Regions from separate parts of the Arthrobacter sp. 05T410 genome, predicted to be linked through region 3. Evidence: riboswitches for the same ligand, from Rfam matches in the RefSeq annotation. Region 3 holds a riboswitch; each other region holds the start of a gene.
What was found. A riboswitch is a leader RNA that binds a small molecule or an ion and turns the genes downstream of it on or off. The one in region 3 is predicted to bind thiamine pyrophosphate.

Region 1 (7,727 bases), on a different contig from region 3:
CGCTGACGGACCAGATCCCCGCATCGAGCAGGACGGGTCCGGAATCGGCCGCCAGGATGGCCGTGCTCCAGCCGCCCAGCGCCGCGGCGAGGATCAGCGGCCAGCCGCGCTGCCACAGCAAGGCCACAGTCAGGCCCGCCAGCGGCAGGAGCAGCAGTTCGAACGCCAGCGCCACCGACGCCGACACCCAGTCAATGGAGAGCGCCAGGACCAGGGTGATCAGGGTGACCGCCGTGAACTTGGCGAGCGGGTTGGCTCGGGTCAGCAGCGCATGGTTGCCGAGCAGGCTCAGCGCGTCCCTCATGGCGAGGCCCCCTCCGGCAGCTCGAGATCCGGGCCGGGAGCGTCCGCGGCGGCGGTTTCCTGTGGCCGGAGGCGGAGTTCGGCGCCGCTCAGGACGGCGCTGAATTCGGCGTCATGCGTCACGGACACGACGGCGGTACCGGCGTCGAGGAGCTCGGAGAGGAACGAGGCGAGTTCGGCCCAGGTATTGGCATCCTGGCCGAAGGTGGGCTCGTCCAGGACCAGCACCTGGGGGTGCGCCGCCAGCACAGTGGCTACCGAAAGTCGCCGCTTCTCGCCGCCGGAGAGCGTGTAGGGGTTGGCGTCCACAAGCTCCGTCAGCCGCAGCCGCTCCAGCAGTTCGTCCACGCGGTCTTCGCCGTAGCCGAGGTGGCGCGGGCCGAACATGAGCTCGTCGAGGACCTTGCCGGTAACGAACTGGTGCTCGGGTTCCTGGAAGACGGTTCCGATCCTGGCGATCAGCTGCTGGGCCTTCCACCGGTAGGGATCGGGTCCGGCGCCGTCGCGTACGCGGCCACTGGAGCGACCACTGGAGTGACCGGTGGCGGGACTGCTCAGCTCCGCCGTGGCCGAGACTGTTCCCGCGACGGGCCGCAGGAGACCGGCCAGCGTCAGCGCCAGGGTGGACTTCCCTGTGCCGTTCTGTCCGGTGATGGTCAGCGCCTCGCCGGCGCGGACCCGGACCGAGACCCCGGACTGGACCGGACGCGGCGCGATGGTGCGGAAGCCGTCGCGCAGCCCGGCCCGCCGCGGCCGTTCGCGGGACACCGCGAGCGCGTCGGCCGCGAGCAGAATCTGTCCCGCGCCCCGCACCGGTGTCCGCATCCGCGTCGCCGGGACGTAGCCCGGCACCCAGACGCCCGCACCGATGAGCATGTCCCGCGCCTCGGCCAGGACCCGGTCCGGCGGTCCGTCAATCAAGACCGCGGAGTCCGTGGCGGACCCTGGCTGCAGCACCACGATCCTGTCCACCAGATCTTTCCAGACCCCCACCCGATGCTCCACGACCACCAGCGTGGCGCCTGTCTTGTCCAGGCAGCGGCCCACAGCGTCGCGGACCTCCAGGACGCCCGCGGGGTCGAGGTTGGCGGTCGGCTCGTCGAGCAGCAGCAGCCCTGGCCGCATCGCGAGGATCCCGGCGAGCGCGAGCCGTTGCTTTTGGCCGCCGGAGAGGGCCGCCGTCGGGTGGTCCAGCGGCAGCTGTCCCAGCCCGACGTCGTAGAGGGCCTCGTGCACCCGCGGCCAGATCTCCGCCGCCGGGACGGCGAGGTTCTCCGCTCCGAAGGCGACGTCGTCGCCGAGGCGGGAGAGCACCACCTGCGTTTCCGGGTCCTGCTGCACCAGCCCGGCGCGGCCGCGCTGCGCCCGTGGCGGGGCACCGTCGATCAGGAGGCTGCCGGTCTCGTCTGTGTTCTCGGCGTCGCCGGAGTCGCCGGGGTCCCCGGAGTCGCCGGCCGCGCCGTCGCCCAGCACGCCGGCCAGGGCGTGGAGCAGCGTCGACTTGCCGGCGCCGGAGGGCCCCAGCAGGAGCACGCGCTCCCCCGGCTGGATGTCCAGGTCAAGGCCGCTGACCGCGGGCCTGGTCCGTCCGGCATGCCGCCAGCCCCAGCCGCGGGCCGTGACGGCGGCCGGCCGGACGCCCGGTGAAGATCTCATGATTCTCTGCAGGATTCAGCGACGGGGCTCAGGAAAAGACGGGCTCCGTGGCGGCCTTGCGGGAGGCAAAGGAGCCCAGCACTCCGGTCTTCGCCAGGCCGCGGGTGGCGAGCCAGGCCAGTCCGCCGGCAATCACGGCGCCGGAGATCGTGGTGAAGGCGATGTAGGCGAGCTTGTCGCCGGCTTCGTAGGCGATGTTCCAGCCCCACGGCAGGAAGGAATCGTTCAGGCCGCAGAAGAGGCCCGCGCCGGCGCCGGCCAGCACGGAGACGGGCAGGTTGAACTTCTTGTAGAGGAAGGCCGCGAAGACCAGTTCGGCGCCGAGGCCCTGCAGGATGCCGGAGATCAGCACCGTGGTGCCGTACTGCGAACCCATGATGAGCTCGCCGGTGGCCGCGACGGTTTCGCAGAAGAGCGCGGCGCCCGGCTTGCGGATGATGAGCATGCCCAGCACCGCCGGGATCATCCAGCCGCCGGCGTAGAGTCCGCTCAACGGCGGGTAGACCGCGTTGACCGGAGTCGAGATCAGGTTCGCGCCCTGGGACCAGGCCCAGAAAATGACGCCGCCGGCAACGGCGATCAACGCGGCCACCACAATGTCCACCACGCGCCAGCTGTAGTTGCGCCGGGCGGATGAACGGCTGGCGGAACCATGCTGTGCTGAAATATCTGTCATGTCGTCCTCCTGAGGAACAGGAGGGGAGGGTGCGCCGGCCGGTCTCGGCTTCCGCCGCCCTCCGCGCACCCTGAGAACTCGACTCCCTTGCGCCGGTACTAACCGGATCAGGTTCGAGGGTCTGCGGCTGTCCGCACTCTCAGCGCCCACCAAAGGTTTCCCCGGATTGTTCCGGCGATGCCCGACGGCGGCGCTCCCCTGTCGTAATTATTTTCGCCCTTGTGGGCTGGCTCAGTTTACACCCGGACGGCCGGGTTTTCAGTGGTGTGCCGTCACAATCGTGGACCGGACGGCGGCAGTCCCGGCGGCCCGGAAATCCCTCTTGGTAGAGTCGTCGTGCCGGACCCCCGGACCCGCCAGCGGGCGGCCTCGTCACCCACCGGAAAGCTGGAATATTTTGTCGCACACACCGGTCACCCAAGATCCCTCCGGGGAATACGATCCCGACTCGAGTGAGCCGCAGCCGCGGGGTTCCCTGGCGGCGCTTATCGGCCGCGTGCTGGCCGAGATAGAGGCGCTCCAGTTCGCGTCGTTCAGCAAGGATGACGCCCTGGACCTCGGGCTCCTCCTTGTCGAGCTGGGCAGGCAACGCTCGCTGCCCATCGCCGTCGACATCACCAAAGGCGAGCAGGTGCTCTTCCACGCCGCGCTGGACGGCGCCACACCGGACAATGAGCGCTGGATCAACGCCAAAAAGCGCACCGCCATGCGGTACGAGGTCCCGTCCCTGCTGGTGGGCCTCCGGGCCCGCGCCGCCGGCGGAAGGATCGAGGACAACGCCTGGTGGGATCAGTCGGAGTTCGCCGCCCACGGCGGGGCGTTTCCCGTTTACGTGCGCGGCACGGGCGCCGTCGCCGTCGTCACCGTCTCCGGCCTGCCCCAGAAGGCGGATCACGAACTCGTGGTCGAGGCCCTGCGGATGGTCCTCACCCCGGAACGCTAGGCTAGGGGAAAACCGTTCCCGTCCCAAGGAGACCGAAGAATGAACATCCTCATCAAGCTGCTCGGCACCGGCGTCAGCCTCCTGGCCGGCTTTGCCGGCACCAAGCTGGTGGACACCATGTGGGAAAAGTCCACGGGCAACAAGCCGCCCAAGGGCCAGGAGGACGACGTTCCCACCACCCTGCGCTCGGCCCTGACGTTCGCCCTGATCTCCGCCTCGGTCAGCGCCATCATCCAGGTGCTCGCCAACCGCGGCACCCAGCGCGCGATCACCCGCTTCGCCAAGACCCAGGACGTCGTCTGACCTGACGCGACCAGCCGCGGCGCCCGCCGCGGCAGTCGAAGGCCCCGGCCGGGTCCGCCGGGCCGGACGGGGGCGACGTGCGGCCGGGTCCGCCGGGCCGGACGGGGCTCAGCGGTCGTCGTCGTCGTCCGCTCCGTGCGTGGCCGCCTGCTGGGCGGCCTTCTGGACTACCGCCTCGAGCTCGTCGGAGCTCAGCAGCTCCGGGTGCAGGTGCTTGGTCCGGTAGCCGGCCCGGCCCACCATGTGGGCGGACACGGGGACGGTGAGCAGCTGGAAGAGCCAGGCCACCAGCAGGACGGGCCACACCGACCAGGTGCGCATCTGCAGGCCAAGGGCCGCCAGCAGCAGGAACAGGCCGAGGACCTGCGGTTTGGTGGCCGCGTGCATCCTGCTCATGAGGTCCGGGAATCGCAGCAGCCCGATGGCGGCCGCGAGGGACATCAGGGCTCCGGTCACCATGAACACGGCGGAGACGGCGTCGATCACTGTGTCAGGATTCACGGACGCCCTCCCGCCTGTCGGCCACGAACCGGGCCACGGTGACCGAGCCGACGAATCCGATCAGGGAAATCGCAACGAGCAGCATCAGGTTGTTCAGGTGCCGGTTGGCGGCCATGTCGATGCACAGGGCCGCGCCGAAGATGGCCAGCAGCACGTCGGCGGCCAGAACCCGGTCCAGCAGCGAGGGCCCCCGCGCGATCCGGACGATCGCCCCCGCGGCGGCCAGGGACAGTACGACGGCGGTCACCGTCAGGACGGTCTGCATCATGCGGCGGTCTCCTGTGTCAGGGCGGAAAGTTCGGCTTTGGTCCCCATGATCCGGATCAGCCCGGCCTCGGTGTCCCGGACCTCTTTGCGCAGCTTGGCCGCGTCCTCGGCATTGCGGACGTTGATGCCGTGGATGTAGAGCGTGGACGTCGACCTGTCCACCTCCACCACGAGGGACCCGGGAATCAGCGAGATCACGTGCCCGGTGGCCGTGACCAGGAGGTCCGAATGGCTTCGGAGCGGCACGGCTACGACTGCGCTGACCACGTTGGGGCCGCGGACCACGGCCAGGTACAGGACCTGGAAGCTTGCCGCGACGACTTTTCCGAGGAAGATGAGGGCGAACGGCACGGCGCGGAGCACGTTGAAGCGGCCGCCGAGTTCCACCGGGGGCAGATAGAAAATGCGCGCCACGAGCACCGCGATGAGGGCGCCGAAGAGGAGATTGCCCGGGCTGAAGTTCTGCCAGAGCGCGCCCCAGACAAAGACGAGCCAGACCAGCAGCGGCAGTTCCTGGCGCAGCGAGATCCTTTTCCGGTTCATTTTCCGCCGCCCTCCCGGACCTGCACCGGGTGGAGCGACGGGGGCACCGGCGGCACGGGCGCGTCCGGGCCGAGCACGGCCTGGATGTAGGAGGTCCGGTCCAGCATCTCCTGGGCGGACTGGTCGGCCACCCTGAACAGCGGCCCGGCAAAGACCGTCAGGGCCACGCCAAAGACCACCAGGCCCAGGGTGGAGCCCACCATGGTGCGGGGCAGCAGGGTCACATTCGTCTTGCCGGCCCGGTCACCCGTGGCGGAGTCGGCCGGCGCTGCCAGGAGCACCGGATCGGGGTGTTCGGCGTCCCCGGGCTTGCGCCAGAACGCCCGGTTCCAGACCCTCGCGATCGCCAGCAGGGTCAGCAGGCTCGTCAGCACGCCGCCGATCACCAGGGCGTAGGCCAGCGGCGTCCCCAGTTCCACGCCTGCCTGAAGCAGCCCCAGCTTGCCCAGGAAACCCGAGAACGGCGGGATTCCGGCGAGGTTCATGGCGGGAATGAAGAACAGGACCCCCAATACCGGGGAGAGCTTGGCCAGTCCTGCCACGCGGTCCATGGACGAGCTGCCGCCGCGGCGTTCAATCAGGCCGGTCACCAGGAACAGGCTGGTCTGGACAGTGATGTGGTGGGCCACGTAGAACACCGCGGCGCCCAGACCGGCCACGGTGGACATGGCCAGGCCGAACACCATGTAGCCGATATGGCTGACCAGGGTGAAGGACAGGAGCCTCTTGATGTCACTTTGGGCCAGGGCGCCGAGGATGCCCACCACCATGGTCAGCAGCGCCGCGACCATGAGCGGGGCGTTGAGCGCATCCCCCGGGAATAGCAGCGTTTCCGTGCGGACCATCGCATAGACGCCCACCTTGGTCAGCAGCCCGGCAAACACCGCGGTGACCGGGGCCGGGGCGGTGGGGTAGGAGTCAGGGAGCCAGAAGGACAGCGGGAAGACGGCGGCCTTGATGCCGAAGGCCACCAGCAGCATGACGTGCAGCAGCGTCCGGGTGCCCTGGTCGAGGTCGCCGAGCTTGATGGCGAGGTCCGCCATGTTGATGGTTCCGGTGGCGCCGTAGATCATGGCGATCGCGATCAGGAACAGCACCGAGGACACGACGGAGACCACCACGTAGGTCACGCCGGCCCGGATGCGCGGGCCCGTCCCGCCGAGGGTGATGAGCACGTAGCTGGCCGTCAGCAGGATCTCGAAGCCGACGTAGAGGTTGAAGAGGTCTCCGGTGAGGAAGGCGTTGGACACCCCGGCCACGAGGATCAGGTAGGTCGGGTGGAAGATCGAGACCGGCGCGTCGCGGTCGCCGTCGGCCATGCCCTGTCCCGTTGCGTAGATCAGCACCGCAAGGCTCACGGCCGAGGACACCACGAGCATGAGGGAGGAGAACTGGTCCACCACCAGCACGACGCCCCAGGGCGGCAGCCAGCCGCCGATGTTCACCGCGGCCGTGCCGCCATCCCAGACGGAGGCCAGCAGCCAGCATTCCAGCAGCAGTGTCAGCGTCAGCACGGCGATGCTGACCGCGCGCTGGACCCGGGGGTGATGGATGAGCAGAAAGGTCAGGGCGGCGCCCAGGATGGGGAGTACGACGGCGAGCGGGGCAAGGCTGGTGATGTTCACTCTCCGCCTCCTTCCGGGCTGGGGTCAACGTTGAGGGAACCGGGCTGTTCTTCAGAGGCGGCCTTGTCGGCCCGCACGGGGCGGTCACCGGACATGACCGTGGCCAGCGGGAACTCCGACGTCTCGACCGGGATCACGGAGTCGTCCTCGGCATCGAAGCTTGGCGTTTCCGCGACGCGGCGGTCCTCGGCGTCGTCCTGGATTTCATCCTGGCGGGCCAGGACCCAGGTGCGGTAGATGATGCCCAGCATGAACGCCGTGACGGCGAAGGAGATCACGATCGAGGTCAGGATCAGGGCCTGCGGCAGGGGGTCGTTGTAGTCCCCCGCCGGGGTGTCCTTGTCGAAGAGCGGCGCCAGGCCGGCGTAGCCGCCGGTGGCGAGGATCAGCAGGTTCGTGGCGTTGGCCAGCAGCATGAGGCCCAGCAGGACCCGGGTGAGGCTGCGTTCGAGGAGCAGGTAGATGCCACAGGCGTAGAGGGCGCCCATGACCGTCAGCAGGGTCAGGTTGACGCTCATGTTCTCCCCTTGGCAGTGGTTTCCGCGTCGGCGGACTCGGCGGGGACGCCGCCCGGGAATCCTCCGCTGTCCTGGTCTTCGGCGGGTCCCTCTTCGGTCGTCTCGGGTTGTTCTTCGAAGTGCTCGTCGATCTCCGCGCCGAGGCTGCGCAGCACATCCAGGGCCAGTCCGACGACCACGACGTAGACACCGATGTCGAAAATGGTCGAGGTGACGAACTTGATGTCGCCGAAGACGGGCAGCCACAGCTCCACGATGGCGCTCTGGAACACTTCGCCGCCCAGCAGCAGCGGCGTCATTCCGGCGGCAGCCGCCGTGGCCAGGCCGATCCCCAGCAAGGTGCCGGCGCCGACGGGTGTCGCTTCGCGCAGTTCGAAGCGGCCGCCGGCCAG
Region 2 (7,727 bases), on a different contig from region 3:
TGGACGAAGCAGGTTTAGCGAGTTGGGCCGTAATCTGATCCGTCCATTCGTCGACTGCCGCCCAGTCCCGCAAATCCCCAAAACGGCCGCCGGTGAGCCGGAACAACACCCGGAGCGGTGCCCGCATCTGGCCGGCCTGGTAGACGCCGGAGAAGAGTTTGTGGCCTCGAAGCGGAACTTCTTTGATCAGGACTTCGGCCAGACGTTCCTGTTGCATTGCCGCGCCGCGCCGGCGAATCGGCTTTGGCAGCGCATCCGCCATCCCTACACTGAAGGCCCAGACGGGCCGACTGGCCAGCTCGCGGGCATGGTGTTTGAAGAACAGCAAAGCCGGGGGCAGCCAGGCCTGGTTGTGGACGGCGCTGCCGACCACGACGGCCTCATAGCGGGAGAGGGCCCCGACGTCCTCCACGGACCGGCACTCCACCTCGCCCAGTGCACCCGCCATGCGGGATGCCATATGTTGTGCCATCTCCCGGGTGGACCCCAAGGCGCTTGCATACGCAATAAGAACAGTCATCATGAAGCCTCCGGTCTTCCTTCCTCCAGCCTTATGTAACCTGCGTGCGCGGGGTCGTGCCATAAGTCCCGAGATGGGCCCGGAGCCTCTCATCGAAGAGACGGCTAAGGCCAATGCCCGGCGCGAGCATTGGCCTTAACAGTCTCTTCGACGCGGTTGGGGCGTTTAGTAGCCGGAGGTACCGATGAAAACCTGGATGAAGGCGAAGAAGATCGTCGCGACGACGGCGACGTACAGCAGCGCCGTAATGATCCAGCCGGAGTCGCCGATCACCTTGGTGGGACCGGCGGGCAGGGCAATCACGCCGTGGGAGATGTTCCGGACGCTCACCCAGACGAACAGCGGGATCATCACGGCCCAGACGATCATGCAGAACGGGCAGAGGATGTGGATGGCGTACAGGGCCTGGGACCAGAGCCAGACCACGAACGCGAAGCCCAGCGTCACGCCCGCCTGGAGCCCCAGCCAGTACCACCGGGAAAACCGGGCGCCGGCGAGGATACCCATGGCCGTGGTGATGATCACGGCGAAGGCGACAATCCCGATGAACATATTGGGGAAGCCGAACACGGAACTCTGCGGTGTCTGCATGACCTGGCCGCAGGAGATCCACGGGTTCACGTCGCAGACCGTGACGTGGTTCGGGTCCTTCAGGACCTCCAGCTTCTCCAGCACCAGGGCCCCGGATGCGAGCCAGCCGATGACGCCGGTGATCAGCAGGAGCCAGGCGAACGGGCGGTCGCGGGTCATCGTGGGAAGGGGCCGCGCCGCGGGGGCCGGGCCGGAACCCGGTTGGTGCACGGTCGCGTCGCCGGCAGTGCTGGAGATGCTGGGCATGGAAATTGAGTCCTTTTTTAGTCGTCTTGACCGGGTGCTTCTTGCCCCGATTGTAACGCCGGAGGCTGAGCAGCGCCGGAGAACGGCCCCGCCCGCCTCGCCCGGCCGCGCCTGTTGCACTTCCGGCCCCGCCTGCCCCTGCTTTCACGGCTCCTGTGAGACAATGATCGTGGCTGGAACCCGATCCACATCCGGATTCCGGTCCGGCGATTTTGTTTCAAGACCGCCAATGATGAGCAGGGAGCTGCGGATCCTCTGATTCCAGCTGTCCCGCAATGCCATTGGACGGCACCTGGTTGTGGCGTGTAGGTCAACGGGTTCCAAAACAATCTCGCCGGCCCTCCAGGGCTGCCGCACCCCACTGCCGGTGCGAACCTGAGGGTATTCAATTGACTTCTGTCAATGCCTGCGGGTGTTGACGCATATTTGCCCCCAAGGGGCGCCGAATGTGGCGGCGCATCAGGGGCAGGAGTGTCGCCACATATGGATAATGACCAGGTAGTAGCCGGAAACGAAGAACTAGTAGTCACCGGGGAAGCGCAGGGAACTGCGGAAGCAGAGGCTCCGGTAGCGCCGAAGAGGGCCGTACGGACCCGCCGGAAGGCGCCCGTCGCCAAGGTCAACGCCGCGGAGGCGGCCGAGGCTGTTGCCGAAGCCGCGGCCCTGGCCGACGCGGCCGGTTCAGATGAGCCCGTCCGGGGCCGCCGTAAGCCGGCCAACGTCGAAGCAGCCGGATCTGAAACTGTTGAACCCGAAGCTGCTGTATCTGAAACTGCTGCAGCCGAGACTGCGGCCAAGGCGCCCGCGCGGCGCACCCGGACCCGGAAAGCTGTAGCAGCCCCGGAACCGTTGCCTGCCTTCGCCGGCGACGCCGAAACCGGCGCACCTGCCGCGGCTGAGGCCCCCGCAGCAGCTGGCACTGACGCAACTGCCGCCGCAGAAGCCGCACAAACGGCCGCAGAGACGGTTGCAGAGAAGCCGGTCCGCCGCCGTGCCAGCCGTGCCAAGGCCGCCCCGAAGGCCGAAGAAGCACCCGCGGCAGTACTCCCGGCCGAAGAAGCCGCCGCTGCGGAAGCACCCACCGCGGAACCCGCCGCAGCCCAGCCCGAAGAGCCGGAAGCCCGGCCCGAGGAAAGCCCGGCCGCGTCGCTGTTCATGGAACCGGGTGCCCTCACTTCCGTCATCTTCCAGGCCCCGGACCTGAGCACTGTGGTGCGTCCGGTCCCCGTTGCCGCCGCAGCAGCTGAGCCCGAGGACGAGGAAGGCGACGAGGACGAGGACGCCGGCAACCGCCGTCGGCGCCGCAGCCGCGGCCGGCGCGGCCGCACCCGCACCTCTGCCGAGTCCGACACCGAGTCGGAAGGCACCGAAGAAGAGGGCGACGAAGGTTCCGAGGTAATCCTTGAAGACGGTGTGACCTCCCGCCGCCGCCGCCGCCGTCGCCGTGGAGACCAGGACCTCGAGCTGACCGGCGGGGAAGGCGACGATCCGCCCAACACGGTGACCCGCGTCCGTGCGCCGCGTGCGATGGCCGAGGCGCCGGTGAACAACCGCGTCACATCCGTCAAGGGCTCCACCCGCCTGGAAGCCAAGAAGCAGCGCCGCCGCGAATCCCGCGACACCGGCCGCCGCCGTACCGTCATCACCGAGGCCGAGTTCCTGGCCCGCCGCGAGTCCGTGGACCGCCAGATGATCGTCCGCCAGCGCGACGACAGAATCCAGATCGGTGTCCTTGAAGACGGCGTCCTGGCCGAGCACTTCGTGTCCAAGACCCAGCAGGACTCCCTGATCGGCAACGTCTACCTGGGCAAGGTCCAGAACGTGCTGCCCTCCATGGAGGCCGCTTTCGTGGACATCGGCCGCGGCCGCAACGCCGTGCTCTACGCCGGTGAAGTGAACTGGGAATCCGTCAACCTCGAGGGCAAGCAGCGCCGCATCGAGAACGCGCTGAAGTCCGGCGACTCCGTGCTGGTCCAGGTCACCAAGGACCCGGTCGGCCACAAGGGCGCCCGTCTCACCAGCCAGATCTCGCTGCCCGGCCGGTACCTCGTGTACGTGCCCGGCGGTTCCATGACCGGCATCTCCCGCAAGCTGCCCGACGTCGAACGCAACCGCCTCAAGCGGATCCTCAAGGACCGCCTGCCCGAGGACGCGGGCGTCATTGTCCGCACCGCGGCCGAGGGTGCGTCCGAGGAAGAGCTGACCCACGACATCAACCGCCTCCGCGCGCAGTGGGAAGGCATCGAGAGCCAGTCGACGTCCACCAAGATCCTCGCCCCCGAACTGCTCTACGGCGAACCTGACCTGACCATCAAGGTGGTCCGGGACGTCTTCAACGAGGACTTCTCCAAGCTGATCGTCTCCGGCGAGGAAGCCTGGGACACCATCGAGGCCTACGTCACCTACGTCGCACCGGACCTTGTGGGCCGGCTCGAGAAGTGGACCAAGGACACGGACATCTTCGCGGCCTGGCGCATCGACGAGCAGATCCACAAGGCCCTGGACCGGAAGGTCTTCCTGCCCTCGGGCGGTTCGCTCGTGATCGACCGCACCGAAGCCATGACCGTGGTGGACGTCAACACCGGCAAATTCACCGGCTCCGGCGGCAACCTCGAGGAAACCGTCACCAAGAACAACCTGGAAGCGGCCGAGGAAGTCGTCCGGCAGCTGCGCCTGCGCGACATTGGCGGCATCATCGTGATCGACTTCATCGACATGGTGCTCGAATCCAACCGCGACCTCGTGCTGCGCCGCATGGTGGAGTGCCTGGGCCGGGACCGGACAAAGCACCAGGTGGCCGAGGTGACCTCGCTGGGCCTCGTGCAGATGACCCGCAAGCGGATGGGCACCGGGCTGCTGGAAGTCTTCGGCGAACAGTGCGAAACATGTGCGGGCCGCGGCATCGTCACCCACGACGAGCCGGTGGAGCACCGCCGCGCCAACACGGTCGCCGCGGAGCACTATGTGCCGCGCACCGAGGCGCAGCCTGCTGCCCGCCCGGAACGCAAGAGCCGTCGCCGCGGCCGGGGGGGCCAGGGCGGAGAGACCGCGCCGGCCGCACCCGCGCCCGTCCACGCCGAACCCACTGAGGCCGAACGCCACGCCAAGGCCGAGGCCACCCGTGCCGCGCTGGCCAACATCGCTGCCGCAGCGCACGCCGCGCACCTGCACGACGGGGAGGCAGCCGCAGCCAGCGACGCCGGGGCCCGCCAGGCCGCCGTCGACGCCGTCACGCAGCTGGCAGCCGCCGACGAGGCAGCCGGCCGCCCCGCAACGGTGCTGACGTTTGGCGGCGAGCAGGTGGCCCTGCCCTTCGTCGAGCACGCGGAGGACGCGCCGTCACCGGCCCTGACCCTGGACCTGCTGACCGAGGCCTTCGCAAACCTGGGCGAAGCCGAGGCCGGCAAGCCGAACCAGGCCGCAGCTGTTGCCGCCCCGGAAGCCACGGCGCCCGAGGCGCCGTCGGCCGTCCGCGCTGCGGAGGCGCCGGCGTCACGCACAGCTGACACCACGACGCTGCGCGGCCGCCGCGGGCGCCGCAACCGGAGTGCCAGCCGCGCCCAGGGCGCAGCCAACGAAACCTCCGTGGAGCACCGCGAGGCAACCCGGCCGGCCGCGGCCGGATCGGTCCACGAGGCCAAGGCTCCCGTTGCGGCCGGGCCTGCGTCCATCCCGGCCGGCAACGAGCCGATCATCCTCGGCGTCGGCGTGCCGGCGTCGGAGCTGTAGTCCTCCGCGACTGACCACGTCCCCGTCCGGTCATTATTTCGACTGGTCGGGCCGCGGGTCCGGGTCAGGGCAGACGTAACATACGTCCGCCCGGGCCCGGGCCCGCTCGTGCGTTAACGGGTCCTCCGGGTGGCAAGGGCTAGGCTGGAACACTGACACGGGGTGCCGGGCATCGGGCCGGCTGAGATCCAGACCCGTTGAACCTGTCCGGTTAGCACCGGCGAAGGGATGTCTTCCTTGTCCGCGAAATCGAATCCGTCCGAGTTCCTCCCGCCCAATTTTCTGCACAACGAGTCTCTGCCGGCCCCGCCGCGCATTCCCCGCGTGCTGGCCATCGCCGGCTCCGATCCCTCCGGCGGGGCCGGAATCCAGGCCGACCTGAAGAGTATCGCGGCGAACGGCGGCTACGGCATGGCCGCCATCACCGCCCTGACAGCGCAGAACACGCAGGGCGTGCGCGCCGTCCACGTCCCCCCGGCGGCGTTCCTCACGGCGCAGCTGGACGCCATCAGCGACGACATCGGCATCGACGCCGTCAAGATCGGCATGCTCGGTGACGCCGCCGTGATCGACGCCGTCCGCGGCTGGCTGGAAAAGGTGCGCCCCGCCGTCGTGGTCCTGGACCCGGTGATGGTCGCCACCAGCGGTGACCGGCTCCTGCAGGAATCCGCCGAGGCCGCCCTGCAGGCCCTCCTGCCGCTGGCGGACCTCATCACGCCCAACCTCGCCGAACTCGCCATCCTGCTCAAGGAACCCGTCGCTGCCGACTGGACCGAGGCCCTGGCGCAGGGCAAGCGGCTGGCCGCCCTGACCGGCACCCCCGTCCTGGTTAAGGGCGGACACCTCCAGGGCGCCGGGCCGGGGGACGGGCATGCCCACGACGCCGACGGCCACGACGCCGACGCCGGCACCGGCTGCCCGGATGCGCTGGTCAACACCGGCGGCCTGCTCGGCCAGGAAACGGTGGTGGTGCCGGGGGAGCGGATCGCGACGCGCAACAGCCACGGCACCGGATGCTCCCTGTCCTCGGCCATGGCCACCGTGCAGGCCCGGGTGGGGGACTGGGAAGCGGCGCTGCGGGAAGTCAAGCCGTGGCTGCTGGGCGCGCTCCGCGGAGCCTCGGCCCTGGACGTCGGCTCGGGCAACGGCCCGGTCCACCACTTCCACCACCTGCAGCACCTCCAGGCCGGGCACGGTCCGGCGGCGGGGGAGTTCGCCGCAGCCCTGCGCGCAGGAGCCGCGGATGATCTTGAGGCGATCTACGCCCTGGACTTCGTCCGCGGACTGGCCGACGGCACCTTGCCCGAGCACGAGTTCGCGTACTACCTCGCCCAGGACGCCATCTACCTCAACGGCTACTCCCGGGTCCTGGCCCGGGCCGCGGCGATTGCCCCCACCGAGGCCGAGCAGCTGTTCTGGGCCCGTTCGGCGCAGACCTGCCTGGAGGTCGAATCCGAGCTGCACCGTTCCTGGCTCAGCACGCGCCTCACGGCCTCCACCCTGGGCCCGGTCACGAAAGCGTATGTGGACCACCTGCTGGCCGCCTCGGTCTCCGGCAGCTATGGCGTCCTCGTGGCGGCGGCGCTGCCCTGCTTCTGGCTCTACGCCGAGGTCGGTTCCACGCTGCACCGGGAGTTCCTGGCCGGTGGCGCCCCCGGGGAGCACCCCTACGCCGGCTGGCTGCGGACCTACGCCGACGAGGACTTCGCCGCCGCGACCCGGCAGGCCATCGCGTACACGGACACGGCGGCCGGGCGGGCATCGGAGAGCGAGCGGCAGGCCATGGCCCTGGCTTTCCGGCAGTCTTCGCGCTACGAAGTGGACTTCTTCGACGCGCCGCGGCTGTACGCCTGACGCGAGCTGGTCCGGACTACCGGTACGATGGTGGGGCGCGGTTCCGGAAGTCGTTGCGGCAACACAGCTCAAGATGGTCAAGATCCCGGCCAAGAACATTGGCAGGGACTTTGCATCAAGATGTTGTGGCGCCTATCACGGACTACCCGCCGGAACCAGCCTCATTTGCGGCCGAAGGCAAAATTAGCGTATTCTAGATCTTCGGTGCTTACGCCAACACTTGGGTTATGACCCTGAGAACGGTCCGCTTGGAATTCCAAATGGATTTGTTCCGGGGATAGCTCATGGGTTCCCCCGGGGAATCCACCGGCGTTGAGGCACAGCGTGAGCCGGTCCAAACAATTTGGCCCCTGGTTCCGCACGCAAATCTAGTAATAAACGTCGAGAGAAGTGAGTTCCCCAGTGGTGTACGCGATTGTCCGCGCAGGCGGCCGCCAAGAGAAGGTTTCCGTTGGAGACTTCGTTACCCTGAACCGCGTCCCCGGTGGAGCCGGCAGCACCTTTGAGTTGCCCGCACTGCTCCTGGTGGACGGTGACAAAGTCACGTCTGCTGCTGCGGACCTGGCCAAGGTAACGGTTACGGCTGAGATCCTCGAAGACCTCCGTGGTCCGAAGATCGTCATCCAGAAGTTCAAGAACAAGACCGGTTACAAGAAGCGTCAGGGCCACCGTCAGGAACTGACCAAGGTCAAGATCACCGGTATCAAGTAACTCTTCGTTACTGTTCAGGTTCCAGCAGATTCCCCAGAATTTTTGAAGGCAGGCATTTCAAATGGCACATAAAAAA
Region 3 (7,727 bases):
GCGGCAGCAAGTAGCCGCAAGTGCTGACGGCCGCCGGCACTGTGTCGCCGGCGGCATCAGCACTGAAGTGCCATAGGGTTAGACAATGTTCAAGCAGCGCGTAGTCTTCGTCCACGGGGACGGCAGCTTCGGCGCCGCCGCGTGGCCAAAACAGCACGGAATGGCGCTGGACTACGACGCCCTGTTCCTGCGGCGGCACGGGTTTGACGCCGTCGCGGAACCGCTCGAATCCAGCTTCGCCGCCGACGCCGCCATCGTGCTCGCCTCGCTGGCAGACGACGGCCGCGGCGAGGCCGGCGGCCATGTCGTGGCCCATTCGCAGGGCGCGATCGCCGCGATGATGGCCGCCGTCGAACGGCCCGACCTCGTCCAGTCGCTGACCCTGGTGGAACCGGCCTGCCTGTCCCTGACCGCGGAACTCCCGGCCACCGCCGCGCACCGGGCCCTCATGCAGCCGCTCTTCGACGTCCGCCACAACCTCAGCGACGACGACTTCCAGCGGGAGTTCATCCGCCGCGCGTTCGCGGCGGACGCCCCCGGGGCCACTACGCCGGAGGCCCTCCGGGCTGCGCGCCGGCTCCGCCTGCAGGCGCCGCCGTGGGAAGCCCCGCTGCAGATCGTGCCGGGCGTGCCGACCCTGGTCCTGACCGGCGGCTGGGAACCGCTGTATGAGGAAATCGCCGGCTACCTGCGCGAGACCGGCGCCCTGCACCGCACGGCGCCGGGAGGGCACCGGCCCCAGGATTCAGCCGAAGGGGACCGGGCCATCCGCTCCTACATCGCCGAGGTCAGCCGGCACCAGCACGCCCGGGCGTCCTAGGAAGCTGCGGGTTCTCCCACCGAGGGCTGCGGCAGGTAGACCTTGCCGCCCGAGGCGAGGAACTCGTTGCTCTTCGCCCGCATTCCGGCCGCCATCTGCGCTAGGGCCGCCTGCGAATCTGCTGATCCGTATTCGTCCCGGATGTCCTGGCTGATCCGCATGGAGCAGAACTTCGGACCGCACATCGAGCAGAAGTGGGCTGTCTTGGCAGGCTCCGCGGGAAGCGTCTCATCATGGAAGGCCTCGGCCGTGACCGGGTCCAGGGACAGCGCGAACTGGTCCCGCCAGCGGAACTCGAACCTTGCCTTGGACAGGGCATCGTCGCGTTCGTGCGCGCCGGGGTGGCCCTTGGCGAGGTCCGCGGCATGGGCGGCGATCTTGTAAGTGATCACGCCCGTCTTCACATCGTCCTTGTTCGGCAGCCCGAGGTGTTCCTTGGGCGTGACGTAGCAGAGCATGGCAGTGCCGTAGCGGGCGATCTCGGTGGCGCCGATCGCCGAGGTGATGTGGTCATAGCCCGGTGCGATGTCCGTGACGAGCGGCCCGAGTGTGTAAAACGGGGCGCCCTTGCAGAGTTCCTGCTGGCGCTCCACGTTTTCCCGGACGAGGTGGAAGGGCACATGCCCGGGGCCCTCCACCATGACTTGCACGTCGAAGTCCCAGGCCCGCTGCGTGAGCTCGGCCAGGGTGTCCAGTTCGGCGAACTGTGCCGCGTCGTTGGCATCCGCCGTCGCGCCCGGCCGCAGCCCGTCGCCCAGCGAGAACGCGACGTCGTAGCGTGCGAAGATCTCGCACAGCTCATCGAAGTGGGTGTACAGAAAGTTCTCCCGGTGGTGCGCCAGGCACCAGCCAGCCATGATGGAACCGCCGCGGGACACGATGCCGGTGACCCGGTTGGCCGTCAGGGGCACATACCGCAGCAGCACGCCCGCGTGGATGGTCATGTAGTCCACGCCCTGCTCGCACTGTTCGATCACGGTGTCCCGGAAGATCTCCCAGGTCAGGGCGTTCGCCTCACCGTTCACCTTCTCCAGCGCCTGGTAGATCGGGACCGTTCCGATGGGGACGGGGGAATTACGGATGATCCACTCGCGCGTGGTGTGGATGTCATCCCCGGTGGAGAGGTCCATGACGGTGTCCGCGCCCCACTGCGTGGCCCACTGGAGTTTGTCGACCTCCTCGGCGATGGAGCTGGTCACGGCGGAGTTGCCGATATTGGCGTTGATTTTCACCAGGAACGACTTGCCGATGATCATCGGCTCGGATTCGGGGTGGTTGACGTTGTTGGGAATGATCGCGCGGCCCGCGGCCACCTCGCTGCGCACCAGCTCCACATCGCAGTTCTCGCGCAGCGCGACGAACCGCATTTCCTGGGTGATGACACCGTCCCGGGCGTAGCGCATCTGCGTGACGGTCCTGCCCTCAACGGCCCGGCGCGGCACCGGCCGGCCGCCCCGCCACTCGGCCGACGCAGCACCGCGGCGCACCGCCGATTTGCCGTCGTCGAGCAGCTCCCGTTCGCGGCCGGCGTAGGGTTCGGTGTCCGCCCTGGCCTCAATCCAGGGGGTGCGGAACGGCTCCAGCCCGCGGACCGGATCGCTGCCCGGGCCGGCAGTGCGGTACACCCGGAACGGCGGGTTCCGGACGTCGCCCGGGGAGGGTTCCAGGGCGATCTCGGTCACCGGCACGCGGATGCCATGCTCCGGATCCGTGCTGAAGGCCAGCGAGTGGGACTTCAGCGACTGCGTGGTGGCTGCGGACTGAATTTGGACAGGGCTGTGCTGTGTCACTTGGGTGTTCACGGAAAAGCTCACTTCCTTCGCCGGCATTACCCGGACAGGTTCAACGGTCGCAGGCTGCGTCAGCCCGATCTCAGCCCCTGCAGGGGCACCCGTGTGGTCGTAGACGAAACTACCACGCACCTCCGGCCGGCCCTCGAGTGTGACGGAGTGCGGTCGGGCCGCGGTGTTAGCGTGGCATTGTGACTCTGCCCAGGGCCGTGCCCCGCATCCGGATGGCGACGCCGGAAGACCTCAAGGCGCTGCCGGTTCTCGAGGCCTCAGCAGACCGCATCCTCGAAGCGGAGCTGGGGAACCAGACGCTCCCGGCTCCGGAGTTGACGACGCCGGTTGAGCCGCTCTTCATACTTGTCGCCGGTAACCCGCCCGTAGGGTTTGCCCGCGTTGACGAGGTCGGCGGCCAGGCCCATCTGGAACAACTCTCCGTGCAGCCGGACTCCGCCGGGCGGGGGATAGGACGGTCCCTGGTGGAGACGGCCCTTGATGCGGCCCGGAGCCGTGGCTATTTATCGATGACGCTTTGCACCTTCGCAGGCGTCCCGTTCAATGCGCCGTTTTATGCGAGCTGCGGTTTCGAGGAACTCGCCCAGCCAGGACAGGCGTTGGGCGCCCTGCGGATCCACGAAGCGCAGCTGGGGCTGGACCGTCTTGGCCGGCGGATCGTCATGCGGATTAGGCTTTAGGTCATGACCGGCATCATCGAGTTCAGCGGCCCCATCCTCACCGCGGCGGACCAGGAACGCCGCGGGCTCTGGTCGGTGGGCGGCCTGCTGACCTTCCACCGTCCGGCCGCCGCGCCTGACCTCGTACTCGACGGCTGGGTCATGCCCGGCCTCGTGGACGCGCACTGCCACATCGGCCTCGGCCCGGGCGGGGACGTTACCGAGGACACCGCGGAATCCCAGGCCCTGGCGGACCGCGACGCCGGGACACTCCTGGTCCGCGACGCCGGCGCCGTCCACAACACACGCTGGCTGCAGCAGCGCGCGGACCTGCCCCGGATCATCCGCTCCGGCAGGCATCTCGCCAGGACCCGGCGGTACCTGCCTGGCCTGGCCGTCGAGGTCGAACCGGAGGATCTCGTCGAGGCCGTGCGCAAGCAGGCCAGGGCAGGCGACGGCTGGGTGAAGGTCGTGGGGGACTGGATTGACCGCGACGCCGGCGACCTCGCCTCCAGTTTTCCCGCCCGGACCATCAGGGACGCCGTCCAGGCCGCCCACGATGAGGGGGCCCGCGTCACCGCACACTGCTTCGCCGAAGACACCCTCGATGACATGCTGGACGCCGGGATCGACTGCATCGAGCACGCCACCGGGCTGCTGCCGCGGCACCTGCCGCGCTTCCTCGAACAGGGTGTTCCGATCGTGCCCACCCTGATCAACATCGCCACGTTCCCGGACATCGCCGCCCGGGCGGCGGCCAAGTTCCCCCGCTACGCAGCCCACATGCGCTCGCTGTGGGAGCGCCGGGCGGAGCGGATCCTCGAAGCCCACGAGGCCGGGCTGGCGATCTATGCCGGTACCGACGCCGGCAGCGTGATCAGCCATGGCAGGATCGTGGACGAGATCCAGGCCCTGCACGCCGCCGGCCTTTCCGCCGCTGCCGCCCTCAACGCCGCGAGCTGGTCCGCGCGGACCTGGCTCGGCGCGGAGTCCATCGGTGAAGGGGCAAGCGCTGATGTCCTCGTCACGGCCGAAGATCCGCGGAGCAATCCGGCCACGCTCCGCCGGATCCGGCATATCGTGCTGCGTGGGCTGCCGGTAGACCGGGTGCCAGTCCATGTTTTGGAATAAATTGAAGCTTCAAGTAATTTATCTTTATGTAGAGTCGCCGAAGGCCGGTGGCTACAGAATCCACGGAGCATTGCCATGACCGCAGAAGCCAGCACCCAGGACCTCCTTCCTGCCGAACTCACCATGGGCACCGTGATGCTCAAGGTCGGCGACATGAAGCTCATGACCGACTACTACCAGCGCGCCCTCGGCCTGGAGACTGTGGCCGAACAGGACGGCGGGCTCTACCTTGGGCGCCAGCAGAAGCCGCTGGTGCATCTGGCGCCTGCCCCGGGCCTGAATCTACCTTCCCGCGGCGAGGCCGGGCTCTTCCACACCGCCCTCCTCTTCGAGGACCAGCACTCCCTGGCGGCCACCATCGCCACCGCGGCCCAGTACGAGCCCCAGTCCTTCACCGGCAGCGCGGACCACCTCGTCAGCGAGGCGTTCTACTTCAACGACCCCGAAGGCAACGGCATCGAGCTGTACTGGGACCGGCCGCGGGCGGCGTGGTCCTGGGAGGGCAAGAACGTCGTCATGGACAGTCTCGCCCTGCCGCCGCAGCGCTACCTGCAGCAATACCTGACCGAGGAGTCCGTGGCCGGCCAGCGCCAGGCCGCCGCCGGCGTCGGGCACGTCCACCTGCAGGTCGGCGACGTCCAGTCGGCGCATGATTTCTATGTCGGCACGCTCGGCTTCGAAAAGACCGCGGGCTGGCACGGCCAGGCGCTGTTCGTCTCGGCCGGCGGCTACCACCACCACATGGCCATGAACGTCTGGAACAGCCGCGGCGCGGGCCCCCGGCGCGACACGCTGGGCCTGGGCGAGGTCCTCATCGAGGTGCCCTCCGGCGACGACGTCGCGGCCCTGGCCGACCGGCTCAAGGTTGCCGGCGTCGAATCCCACCACACCGGCGCCGAGCTGCGCTTCGAGGATCCGTGGCGCAACCGGATCCGCGTCGCCGTGCGCTAGAAGTTCTCCCCTAGGCAAGCTGGTCGCTGGACATGTCCAGCGCGCACAGCTCCCCCCGGACATGTCCACTCTTCGCCGGCGGGAACGCTGGGCATGTCCACTGCTCGCGGCCGGGACTCCGGAACATGTCCATTGCTCGCAGCCGGGAATGGACATGGTTGCCATATGTCCAGTACTCACGGCCAGGAGTGGGCATGCCCATCGGGCCTTGGTCGGGTTCCCGGGCCAGCGAGGGACATGTCCACTGTTTCCAGGCAGGACGTCGGAACATGTCCATTGCTCGCAGCCGGAAATGGACATAGTTGCCACATGCCCAGTGCTCAGGGTCAGAGGATGGCATGTCCAGCGGGCGGGGCGGGGTCGTGCTGAAGCGGCTAGGCTGAAGCGACGCCGAAAACAGCGGTCTGCGGACCGCCGAACCCTAAGGACCAGCTGCATGGGATTCACCGAACTCTTTGTGTCCACCCACGAAGAAGCCCTCAAGCGCGCCGGCGCACTGGAAGGCGGCGGCCCGGCCGCCCCGGGCGCCGTCCGCATCCCGGAGATCAGCGATTTCGAGGTGGAGCGGCTGGGAGACCTCGCCGGCGTCGCCGTGCACGCCCCGGGCGCGGACTATGAACTGGCCATGGTCGACGTGGCCAGCGACTCGCTGCTCGGCGTCCCGGCGGCAATGGTCCGCACGCTGGCGGAACTGCTCAACTATGAAACCGAAGGGGAGGGCGAGGTCCTGGAGGATGTCGCCGCCAACTGGGCCGCCGAGGAGGACATGCCCTTCGGCCCCGAAGAGGCCCGGGACTACGTCCGCCGGATCGCCGAGCTCGCCGCCGGCGTCGACCCCGCCACCAGGTCCGGCCTCTACGTCTGGACGTCCTGACCGGCCCTCGAGGCCGCTTCCAGGCCGCGCGCTGGTGCGCCGGGCACGTGTCAAGTCGAAATCCTGCCGGTGATCTGGCACAATGAACAGGTACTCGATCTGCGTGGCCCCTCTCTCCGCGTCTGGATCTTGTCCTTTAGAACCCCCAAGTACGGCCCGCCCCACGGGTGCAGAACGTCGGGCTCGACCCCGTTTCAGAAACAGGAGTGACCACAAAAGTGGCCGTAAAGATTCGCCTTAAGCGCTTCGGTAAGATGCGCGCACCGTACTACCGCATCGTCGTCATGGACTCACGCTCCAAGCGTGATGGCCGTGCTATCGAAGAGATCGGCAAGTACCACCCGACCGAAGAGCCCTCGTACATCGAGGTCGACACGGACCGTGCCCAGTACTGGCTCGGCGTCGGCGCACAGCCGTCCGAGCAGGTCGCCGCGATCCTGAAGATCACCGGTGACTGGCAGAAGTTCAAGGGTCTCCCGGGCCAGGAGGGAACCTTGAAGACCAAGGCTCCCAAGGCTGCCTTCGTTACCCCGGAAAAGGGTTCCGTGATCATCCCGGAAGCCATCACCAAGAAGGCCAAGAAGGACGAAGCTGCCGAGGCTCCCGCCGACGCCGCCGAAGCAGAGACCACCGAGGCTGAGTAAATTGCTGGCAGAAGCGCTCGAACACCTGGTCCGCGGGATTGTTGACAGCCCCGAGGACGTCAAGGTCAGTGCGAAGAACAACCGCCGCGGGGAAACCCTCGAGGTGCGCGTTCATCAGGACGACCTCGGACGGGTGATCGGCCGGCAGGGCCGGACCGCACGCGCATTGCGCACTGTGGTTGCGGCGCTGGCGGACGGCGAGCCGGTCAGGGTCGACGTCGTCGACACCGACCGCCGCCGGTAACGCTTTCAGCACTACTTGTCTTGAGTCCGGCCCCTTCACCAGATAATGGTGGAGGGGCCGGACTGTTTTCCCGTAATTCCGCACCAGAGAATACAGAATCACCAACCCCGAACAGAGGAACAGATGCAGCTCCAGGTGGCACGAATCGGCAAGCCCCACGGCATCCGCGGCGAAGTGACCGTCCAGGTGCTCACCGACGCGCCCGGCGACCGTTTTGTCGCCGGCACCCAGTTCATCGTTGAACCCGCCTCGGCCGGGCCGCTGACGGTGTTCAGCGCCCGCTGGAACAAGGACATCCTGTTGCTGGCCTTTGACGAGATCGAGACCCGCAACGAGGCCGAGGGCCTGCGCGGCGCCAAGCTGTTCATCGAAACCGAAGACATCGGCGCCGAGGACGACGACGAGGGCTGGTACGAGCACGAGCTCGTTGGCCTGGAGGTCCGGGTGGGCAGCAACGTGGTCGGCAAAATCTCAGGACTGCACACCCTGCCGGTCCAGGACCTGCTGGTGGTCACCACGGATGAGGGCAAGGAAGTCCTGATCCCGTTCGTCGAACAGATTGTGCCCGAGGTCAACGTGGGTGAAAAGTACGTCCTCGTCAC
Region 4 (7,727 bases), on a different contig from region 3:
GCAGGCCGGACCGGGTGACGGGTCCGCGGCGACGGATGCGCCAGGCCCGGCTGCGGAGCCCGCCACGCGAGAGGACCCGTCACTGCCGTCCCTGGACCTCCGCTCCCGGCCCCAACGGCTGCTCGACGGCCTGGTCGGCGCGTGTAAGGCGGCCCTCGCCGCCGGAGGGCTGCCCGCCGCGGGCGGGCTCCGGCCCCAGGTCATGGCCACCATCGACTACCGCGACCTGCTCACCCGGCTCGGGACGACTCCCGCCGAAGCAGGCACCCATGCCAACACCGCACAGCACGGCACCGGAACCAGGCACGGCACCGGGACGCTGCTGTTCACCGGCCCCGTCACCGCCGGCACCATCCGCAAGCTCGCCTGCGACGCCGACATCATCCCGGTCGTCCTCGGCAGCGAGGGCCAGGTCCTGGACATCGGCCGCGCCTCCCGCATCTTCCCGCCCCACATCCGCAAGGCCATCACGGCCCGGGACCGGGGCTGCGCCTTCCCCCAATGCACGATCCCGGCCCCCTGGTGCGAGGCCCACCACATCACCTACTGGTCCCGCGGCGGAACCACCGGAACCGGCAACGGCACCCTGCTCTGCTCCCATCACCACCACGTGATCCACAAGGAACACTGGAGCATCCAGATGCGCACCGGCATCCCCTGGTTCATCCCGCCACCCCACCTCGACCCCGCCCGGACACCCCGCCGGAACAGATACTTCCGCCCCCACCAGTAGCGCCCAGTTATTTAGGTGCTCGCTATATTTAGTTGCTCGATATTTAGGTGCCCGCTTTCGGCAATGACGGCCTTGTGCGAGCCATGGGGTGAGGACTCGTTGGAGCTCTTGGGGATGCTGGCCCGGGGAACCGGGCCAGCCGGCCCGATCCCGGGGGGCTTCAGAGGAACGGCGTTAGAGGAACTCGGCCCGGCCTTCCATTGCCGAGGACGCCAGTGCGTGTTCCCGCCGCGGGATCCTGCCGGCCGCTTTCGCCAGCCTGCCGGCGATGACGGCATGTTTGAAGGCCTCGCCCATGAGCACCGGATTCTGCGCACGGGTCACCGCCGTAGCCAACAGCACGGCGTCGCAGCCGAGTTCCATCGCCAGGGCAGCGTCCGAGGCCGTGCCGATCCCGGCATCCAGCACCACGGGCACGGACGCGCGCGAGACGATCAGCTCGATGTTGTGCGGGTTCAGGATGCCCAGTCCGGTGCCGATCGGGGCGCCCAACGGCATCACGGCCGTCGCGCCGAGGTTTTCGAGCCGGAGGGCAAGCACGGGGTCGTCGTTCGTGTAGGCGAAGACCTTGAAGCCTCGGGCCACGAGCTGTTCGGTTGCGTCCACGAGTTCGACGGCGTCCGGCAGCAGTGTGTGCTCGTCGGCAATGACTTCGAGCTTGACCCAGTCCGTTTCCAGGGCCTCCCGCGCCAGCTCGGCGGTGAGGACGGCGTCCTTGGCGGTGAAGCAGCCTGCCGTGTTGGGCAGTACCCGGATCTGATGGTCCTCGAGCAGCTGGAACAGCGAGCCCGTCTCCGCCGGCGAATAGCGGCGTATCGCCACCGTGGTCAGCTCCGTCCCGGACGCCACCAGCGCCGCCCCGAGCCCGTCCAGGCTCGGCGCACCGCCGGTTCCCATGATGAGGCGGGAGCCGAGCCTTACGCCGTCGACCACGAACGGATCGGCCACCGCACCGGTCTTGGGGACGGCCTGTGTTCCTGCGAACGTCGTCTCGTTCATGCTGGTCATCCTCCTTGGACTGCCGTGACAAGTTCGACGTCGTCGCCGTCGGCGAGCGCCGTGGCGTGCCACTGGCTGCGCGGCACCACTTCGGCGTTGCGGGCGACGGCGACACCGAGCTTCCGCCCGTCGGCGGCGCGGCCGTCGGGGCCGATGCTCCGGCCAGTGAGCTGGCTGACGAGTGTGGAGACGGAGGCGCCGTCGGCGACGCTCTGATCCGTTCCGTTAAGTCGGATGTTCATGCTGCTTCCTTCTTGGGGCTGTCCCCGGACGTAACCGGGATGCGGGAAAAACGGTCGGGGCGGAACCCTGCCCAGCGCGGGTCCGGCGTGAAATCCATGAGTTGCCGGCACACGGCGGCAGCGGCGGGGGTCAGCAGGACGCCGTGCCGGAAGAATCCTGTGGCGATGATGAGTCCCGGGACGTCGCCGCCGTCCGCTTGTGCGACCCGCCCCAGCAGCGGGGCATTGTCCGGGGTTCCGGGCCGCGCCCGCGCCGTGGCTTCCAAAAGCTCCAGCTCGGCGACCGCAGGCACCAGCTGCTGGGCATCCCGCAGCAGCTGGTAAATGCCGCCGGCGGAAACCGCGTGCGGATCCGACGGTCCATCCTCCCGCTGGGTGGCCCCGATCACCACGGTGCCGTCCTGGCGGGGGACGATGTACACCGGGATGCCGCGCACCATGCCCCGCACGGTGGCCGTGAGCAGCGGTTGCAGATGCGGAGGCACGCGGAGCCGGAGGATGTCGCCGTAGACGGGCCGCAGCGGCAGCACCAGCCCGGCCGGTAGCTCCTCGAGCGCGGCGGCGCCGAGCCCGTTGGCGACCACGGTCTCGGCAGCCCGTACGGTACCGCCGCCGGCCAACCGCACACCCGCCACCTGTCCGTCCTGCCACAGCAGGCCTGCCGCGCGCCGCCGGACGAAGCTGCCGCCTTCCGCACCGAGCACGCCGGCGAGCCGGGTGATCAGCAGGCGGGGGTCCACCTGGTGGTCGGCCGGGATGTCGAAGGCACACGAGATGCCGGGACTCAGGAGGGGCTCCCGGGTGCGCGCCTCGCGCACTGTCAGTGGCTCCACGGCCAGGCCGCATGCCTTCTGGACTTCCCTCAAGTCCGCGAGCGCGCGCCGGTCCGCCGCGTCGGCCCCCACCGCCAGGGTCGGCGTCGTTAAGTAGCCGGTACCCGCCGGGGAATCCGCGCCGGCGGCACCGGCGTCGAGAGCCGCAGCGAATCCTGGCCACAACCGGGAGGCCTCAAGCATCAGTCCCAGGAGCTGTTCCTCCTGGTAGTGCAGTTCACTCACGGGGGCCAGCATGCCGGCCGCGGCCCAGCTGGCTCCGCTGCCGGGAGCATCATCGATCAGGACCACGGATCGCCCCGAGCGGATGGCCTCGAACGCGATGCCATGGCCGATCACCCCGCCGCCGATCACGGCCACGTCGGCAGTCGTATCCCCCGCGATGATTCCCTCTGCGGTACCGGGCCCCGTGTCACAAACCTGGGCGTCGGCGTCATTTGCGGCTCCGGCCGCACGGCCTGCTCGTGTGCCCATGAAGAATTCCTTCCCTACGCCGGTACTAGCCGGATCAGGTCAAGCGGTCGGCTCTGACGCCCTCTCAGCCGGGCAGCGGCGACATGGCTGCTGCGGGCTCCCGCGGTATGCGCCCAGTTTAGAGGAACTAGGCTGGTCCCATGAGCCAGGACCCCCTCCACACCACCGCCCGCCTCTATCTCTGCACCGACGCCCGCAGGGACCGCGGCGACTTCGAGGACTTTGTGGACGCCGCCTTCGCCGGCGGCGTGGACATCATCCAGTTGCGCGACAAGTCGCTCGAGGCCTCCGAGGAGCTGGAACTGCTGGAGGTCCTGCACACCGCGGCGCAGCGCCACGGGCGGCTGTGGGCCGTCAATGACCGGGCGGACATCGCCTCCCTGTCCGGGGCTCCGGTGTTCCATGTCGGCCAGAAGGACATTTCGCTCGACGCCGCCCGCGGCTTTCTCGGCAAGGATGCCGTGATCGGCCTGTCCACCCACAGCCCGAAGCAGGTGGACGCCGCCATCGCTGCCGCGCCAGGCCGCAAAGGGCTCGATTATTTCTGTGTGGGCCCCGTGTGGGCGACGCCCACCAAGCCCGGACGCGCCGTCGGCCTCGATCTGGTGCGCTACGCCGCCCAGGCGATCGGCGGGGCGGACGCGGAGGGAACCGGCAAGGTCGACGAAAGCGTGCTGCCGTGGTTCGCGATCGGCGGGATCGACCTCAGTAACGTGGAGCAGGTAGTCGATGCCGGTGCCCGGCGGATCGTCGTGGTCCGGGCGATCACCGACGCCACTGATCCGGCCCACGCCGCCGGAGCCTTGCTGGCGGCGCTGGACGCCGCCGCATCCTAAGCAGGTCCCCAGCCCGTAATGCCGGCCGGCACTGAAACTATCCGGCGAGACCCAGCTCCGTCATCCGGCGCGCGTGATTCGCTGCGAGTTCGGCCGCCAGGCCGTTGACCAGCGCCCGGGCGCCGGCGTCGTCCAGCCCCGACAGTCCGCCGAGGAACGCGTGCTCGGCGCTGACACGCTGGGCGTGGTTCAGTACTTCCCCCAGCAGACGCCTGGCCCACAACGCCAGGCGCGACGCCAGCCGGGGGTCATCGGCCAGGGCCGCCTTGATGCGCGCCTGCAGCACGGCCGTGGACTCACCGGTGGAGCGGACCTGCCCGATCAACTCACGGGTCGCGGCGTCGACGTACCGGCCCACGACGCCGTAAAAGTCCGCGGCGACCGTGTCGATCACGTAGGCCTTCATGAGGGCCTCGTACCAGTCCGACGGGCGCGTGCGTTCGTGGAAGTGGTCCACCGAGGGCTGGAACGGCAGCATGGCGGCCTCCGTATCCAGGCCCATGTGTTCGAGCCGGATTCGGACGAGTTCGTAATGCTGGAACTCGACCACCGCCATCCTGCCCAGCAACGCACGGTCATGCAGCGTGGGCGAATACCGGGCACTCGAGGACAGCCGCTCGAAGGCGGAAAGCTCGCCGTACGCCAAGACTCCCAGCAGGTCGGCAAGGAAGCTGTTGTAGAGGGCAGGATCGTCCGCAGTTGCGCTCATCATCCAAGACTAATAGCGGAAATCGGGCTACCCTGATTTTCGTGTCACATCATCGCCTGACCCCCAGTGTCCACGAGCAGCAGAACCAGCTTGCCGGGGCACTCAAGGCGTTGCGCACCACGCTGGAACTGCCCGGCCCGTTCCCCGAGGATGTGCTGCGCGACGCGGAGGCGGCGGTGGCCGAGCACAAGCTCCCGGACCTTGACCTCACGCACCTCGAGTTCGTGACTATCGATCCGGCATCGTCCACCGACCTGGACCAGGCCCTGTTTATCGAACGGAGCAACGGCGGCTACAAGGTCTTCTACGCCATCGCCGACGTCCCCTCCTTTGTCGCCCCGGGCGGGGCGCTGGACGCCGAGACCCGGCGCCGCGGCCAGACCTTCTACACCCCGGACGGCCGGATTCCGCTGCATCCGGAGATTATCAGCGAGGCCGCCGGCAGCCTGCTCGCCGGGCAGCTGTGCGCGGCGTTCGTCTGGGAGTTCGAGCTCGACGCCGCGGCAGAGGTCGCCTCGGTCCTCGTGCGCCGGGCACAGGTCCGCAGCCGCGCGAAGCTCAACTACAAAGGCGTCCAGGCCGAGCTCGACGCCGGCACCGCGGCGCCCGTGCTGCAGCTGCTGAAAGAAGTAGGCCTCAAACGGGTGGAACTGGAACGACTCCGCGGCGGCGCGAGCCTGAACATGCCGGAACAGGAGATCCAGCAACTGCCCGACGGCGGCTACCGGATCGTAGCGGCCCCGCCGCTGCCGGTGGAGGACTGGAACGCCCAGATTTCACTCATGACCGGGATGGCCGCCGCGGCGCTCATGCTCCAGGGCAAAGTCGGCATCCTGCGCACCATGCCCGCCCCGGACGAGGCATCACTGCGCCACTTCCACCGGCAGACCCACGCCCTCGGCAAGCCCTGGGACGGGGAAATGCGCTACGGCGAGTACCTGCGGACCCTTGACCCGACGGACCCCCGGCAGCTGGCCATTGTGCATTCGGCCGGGATGCTCTTCCGCGGTGCCGGATACACACCCTTCGACGGCACAGTGCCCAACGCCGCCGTCCAGTCCGCCATCGGCGCCGCGTACGCCCATTCCACGGCACCGCTGCGGCGGCTGGTCGACCGCTTCGTGCTGGTAATCTGTGAGGCCCTGAGCAACGGCACCGAAGTTCCTGCCTGGGCCAGGGCCGCGCTGCCCTCCCTCCCGGCGATCATGGCTACCTCGGACCAGTTGGCGGCAAAACTGGAGCGGCTGGCGCTGGACACCGTTGAGGCGGCCCTGCTCGTCAACCACGTCGGCCAGGAATTCGACGCTGTCGTCATCTCCGGTCCCAAGCCGGCCAAGGGCACCAACGGCACCAGCAACGGCAACGGCGGGAAGACCAACGGCAACGGAAACGGCCCGTCCGGGATCGTCCAGATCGCCGAGCCCGCCGTGACCGCACGCTGCCCCGGCGAGCTGGAACCGGGCACCAAAGTCCGGGTCCGGGTGGTGTCCTCGGACATCGTCACGCGGGAAATCCAGTTGGAGCTCGTGGGCTGACGGCCGGCTATCGGTCCGTTGACGGCCCGCTGGCCGTCCTCACGCCGTCCCCACGCCGTCGCCAGCCAGCGCTCCCGGCCGCCCTCCCGGTCACTTCCCGAGGCGCAATCACCCGCCCAGTCGAGGATCCACGCCTTGTACAGCTAGACTGAAGAGGTAGAAATGGATGCCCGGTCGTTGATTTCCATGATTTTCGAATTCAACAAGCCCGCCCCTACGCGATCTTGAGATACACCCGCTGGTCCCCAGTGCCAGCATTTAGATAGCCCGCGATCGGCTTCCACTGGAATTGCTTGCGCGCCTGAGCGTGCTCCGGAACGGCCACCACGGCCGGCCCCGTTGAGCAAGCAGCGCAGCCCAAAATGAATAAGGAAACTCCCCTGTGAGTGAATTGCACACGCACCAGCTTCTGACCGATGAGTCCGGCACGGAGACCATCGAGCCCGAAGAGACCATCATCTCGGACGAAAAGCCGCACGAGATTGCCGAGAAGACCTTTGCCGACTTCAATGTCCGTGCCGACATCGTGGAGTCCCTGGCCGACGCCGGCATCACCCACCCCTTCCCGATCCAAGCCATGACCCTGCCGGTCGCACTGGCAGGGCATGACATCATCGGCCAGGCCAAGACCGGTACTGGCAAGACCCTCGGCTTCGGCATCCCGGCGCTGCAGCGCGTCGTCGGCCGCGACGACGCCGGCTTCGACAAACTGGCCGTTCCCGGCGCCCCGCAGGCCCTGGTGATCGTGCCCACCCGCGAGCTCGCCGTCCAGGTAGCCAAAGACCTCGAAAACGCCGCCAAGAAGCGCAACGCCCGCATCGCCACCATCTACGGTGGCCGCGCTTACGAGCCGCAGGTCGAGGCGCTGCAGAACGGCGTCGAGGTTGTCGTCGGTACCCCCGGCCGCCTGATCGACCTCTTCAAGCAGAAGCACCTGAGCCTGAAGAACGTCAAGATCGTTATCCTCGACGAAGCCGACGAGATGCTGGACCTCGGGTTCCTGCCGGACGTCGAGACCCTGATCGCAGGCACGCCCGCGGTCCGCCAGACGCTCCTGTTCTCCGCCACCATGCCCGGCCCGGTCATCGCCATGGCCCGCCGCTACATGACCCAGCCGACACACATCCGCGCCGCGGACCCGGACGACGAGGGCCTGACCAAGCGCGATATCCGCCAGCTGATCTACCGTGCCCACAGCATGGACAAGGTGGAAGTGGTGGCCCGCATCCTGCAGGCCCGCGGACGCGGCCGGACCATCATCTTCACCAAGACCAAGCGCACCGCCGCGAAGGTGGCCGAGGAACTGGTGGACCGCGGTTTTGCTGCGGCCGCCATCCACGGTGACCTCGGGCAGGGCGCCCGCGAA

Region 1: another riboswitch for thiamine pyrophosphate. It lies ahead of AC1DFR_RS15675 (ECF transporter S component); the one in region 3 lies ahead of thiC (phosphomethylpyrimidine synthase ThiC).
Region 2: another riboswitch for thiamine pyrophosphate. It lies ahead of AC1DFR_RS14650 (bifunctional hydroxymethylpyrimidine kinase/phosphomethylpyrimidine kinase); the one in region 3 lies ahead of thiC (phosphomethylpyrimidine synthase ThiC).
Region 4: another riboswitch for thiamine pyrophosphate. It lies ahead of thiO (glycine oxidase ThiO); the one in region 3 lies ahead of thiC (phosphomethylpyrimidine synthase ThiC).

What each region holds. Positions count from the first base shown of each region.
Region 1 covers NZ_JBFTLP010000013.1:69,787-77,513, reverse strand. The annotation lists gene AC1DFR_RS15685 (energy-coupling factor transporter transmembrane component T family protein) at 1-304, opposite strand, end outside; gene AC1DFR_RS15680 (ABC transporter ATP-binding protein) at 301-1,959, opposite strand; gene AC1DFR_RS15675 (ECF transporter S component) at 1,988-2,635, opposite strand; TPP riboswitch at 2,702-2,845, opposite strand; gene AC1DFR_RS15670 (heme-degrading domain-containing protein) at 3,033-3,578, shown strand; gene AC1DFR_RS15665 (DUF4235 domain-containing protein) at 3,618-3,881, shown strand; gene mnhG (monovalent cation/H(+) antiporter subunit G) at 3,990-4,340, opposite strand; gene AC1DFR_RS15655 (MrpF/PhaF family protein) at 4,372-4,650, opposite strand; gene AC1DFR_RS15650 (Na+/H+ antiporter subunit E) at 4,647-5,192, opposite strand; gene AC1DFR_RS15645 (Na+/H+ antiporter subunit D) at 5,189-6,817, opposite strand; gene AC1DFR_RS15640 (Na(+)/H(+) antiporter subunit C) at 6,814-7,335, opposite strand; gene AC1DFR_RS15635 (Na+/H+ antiporter subunit A) at 7,332-7,727, opposite strand, start outside.
Region 2 covers NZ_JBFTLP010000011.1:72,463-80,189, forward strand. The annotation lists gene AC1DFR_RS14635 (flavodoxin domain-containing protein) at 1-523, opposite strand, end outside; gene AC1DFR_RS14640 (vitamin K epoxide reductase family protein) at 686-1,357, opposite strand; gene AC1DFR_RS14645 (Rne/Rng family ribonuclease) at 1,841-5,086, shown strand; TPP riboswitch at 5,235-5,332, shown strand; gene AC1DFR_RS14650 (bifunctional hydroxymethylpyrimidine kinase/phosphomethylpyrimidine kinase) at 5,369-6,940, shown strand; gene rplU (50S ribosomal protein L21) at 7,343-7,651, shown strand; gene rpmA (50S ribosomal protein L27) at 7,713-7,727, shown strand, end outside.
Region 3 covers NZ_JBFTLP010000018.1:52,452-60,178, forward strand. The annotation lists gene ffh (signal recognition particle protein) at 1-14, shown strand, start outside; gene AC1DFR_RS17660 (alpha/beta fold hydrolase) at 86-820, shown strand; gene thiC (phosphomethylpyrimidine synthase ThiC) at 817-2,622, opposite strand; TPP riboswitch at 2,618-2,725, opposite strand; gene AC1DFR_RS17670 (GNAT family N-acetyltransferase) at 2,802-3,302, shown strand; gene AC1DFR_RS17675 (amidohydrolase family protein) at 3,306-4,412, shown strand; gene AC1DFR_RS17680 (VOC family protein) at 4,488-5,363, shown strand; gene AC1DFR_RS17685 (hypothetical protein) at 5,800-6,237, shown strand; gene rpsP (30S ribosomal protein S16) at 6,456-6,881, shown strand; gene AC1DFR_RS17695 (RNA-binding protein) at 6,883-7,125, shown strand; gene rimM (ribosome maturation factor RimM) at 7,249-7,727, shown strand, end outside.
Region 4 covers NZ_JBFTLP010000012.1:97,763-105,489, reverse strand. The annotation lists partial or broken gene AC1DFR_RS15360 (DUF222 domain-containing protein) at 1-733, shown strand, start outside; gene AC1DFR_RS15355 (thiazole synthase) at 908-1,732, opposite strand; gene thiS (sulfur carrier protein ThiS) at 1,738-1,974, opposite strand; gene thiO (glycine oxidase ThiO) at 1,971-3,281, opposite strand; TPP riboswitch at 3,275-3,395, opposite strand; gene thiE (thiamine phosphate synthase) at 3,422-4,117, shown strand; gene AC1DFR_RS15335 (ferritin-like fold-containing protein) at 4,155-4,829, opposite strand; gene AC1DFR_RS15330 (RNB domain-containing ribonuclease) at 4,868-6,361, shown strand; gene AC1DFR_RS15325 (DEAD/DEAH box helicase) at 6,744-7,727, shown strand, end outside.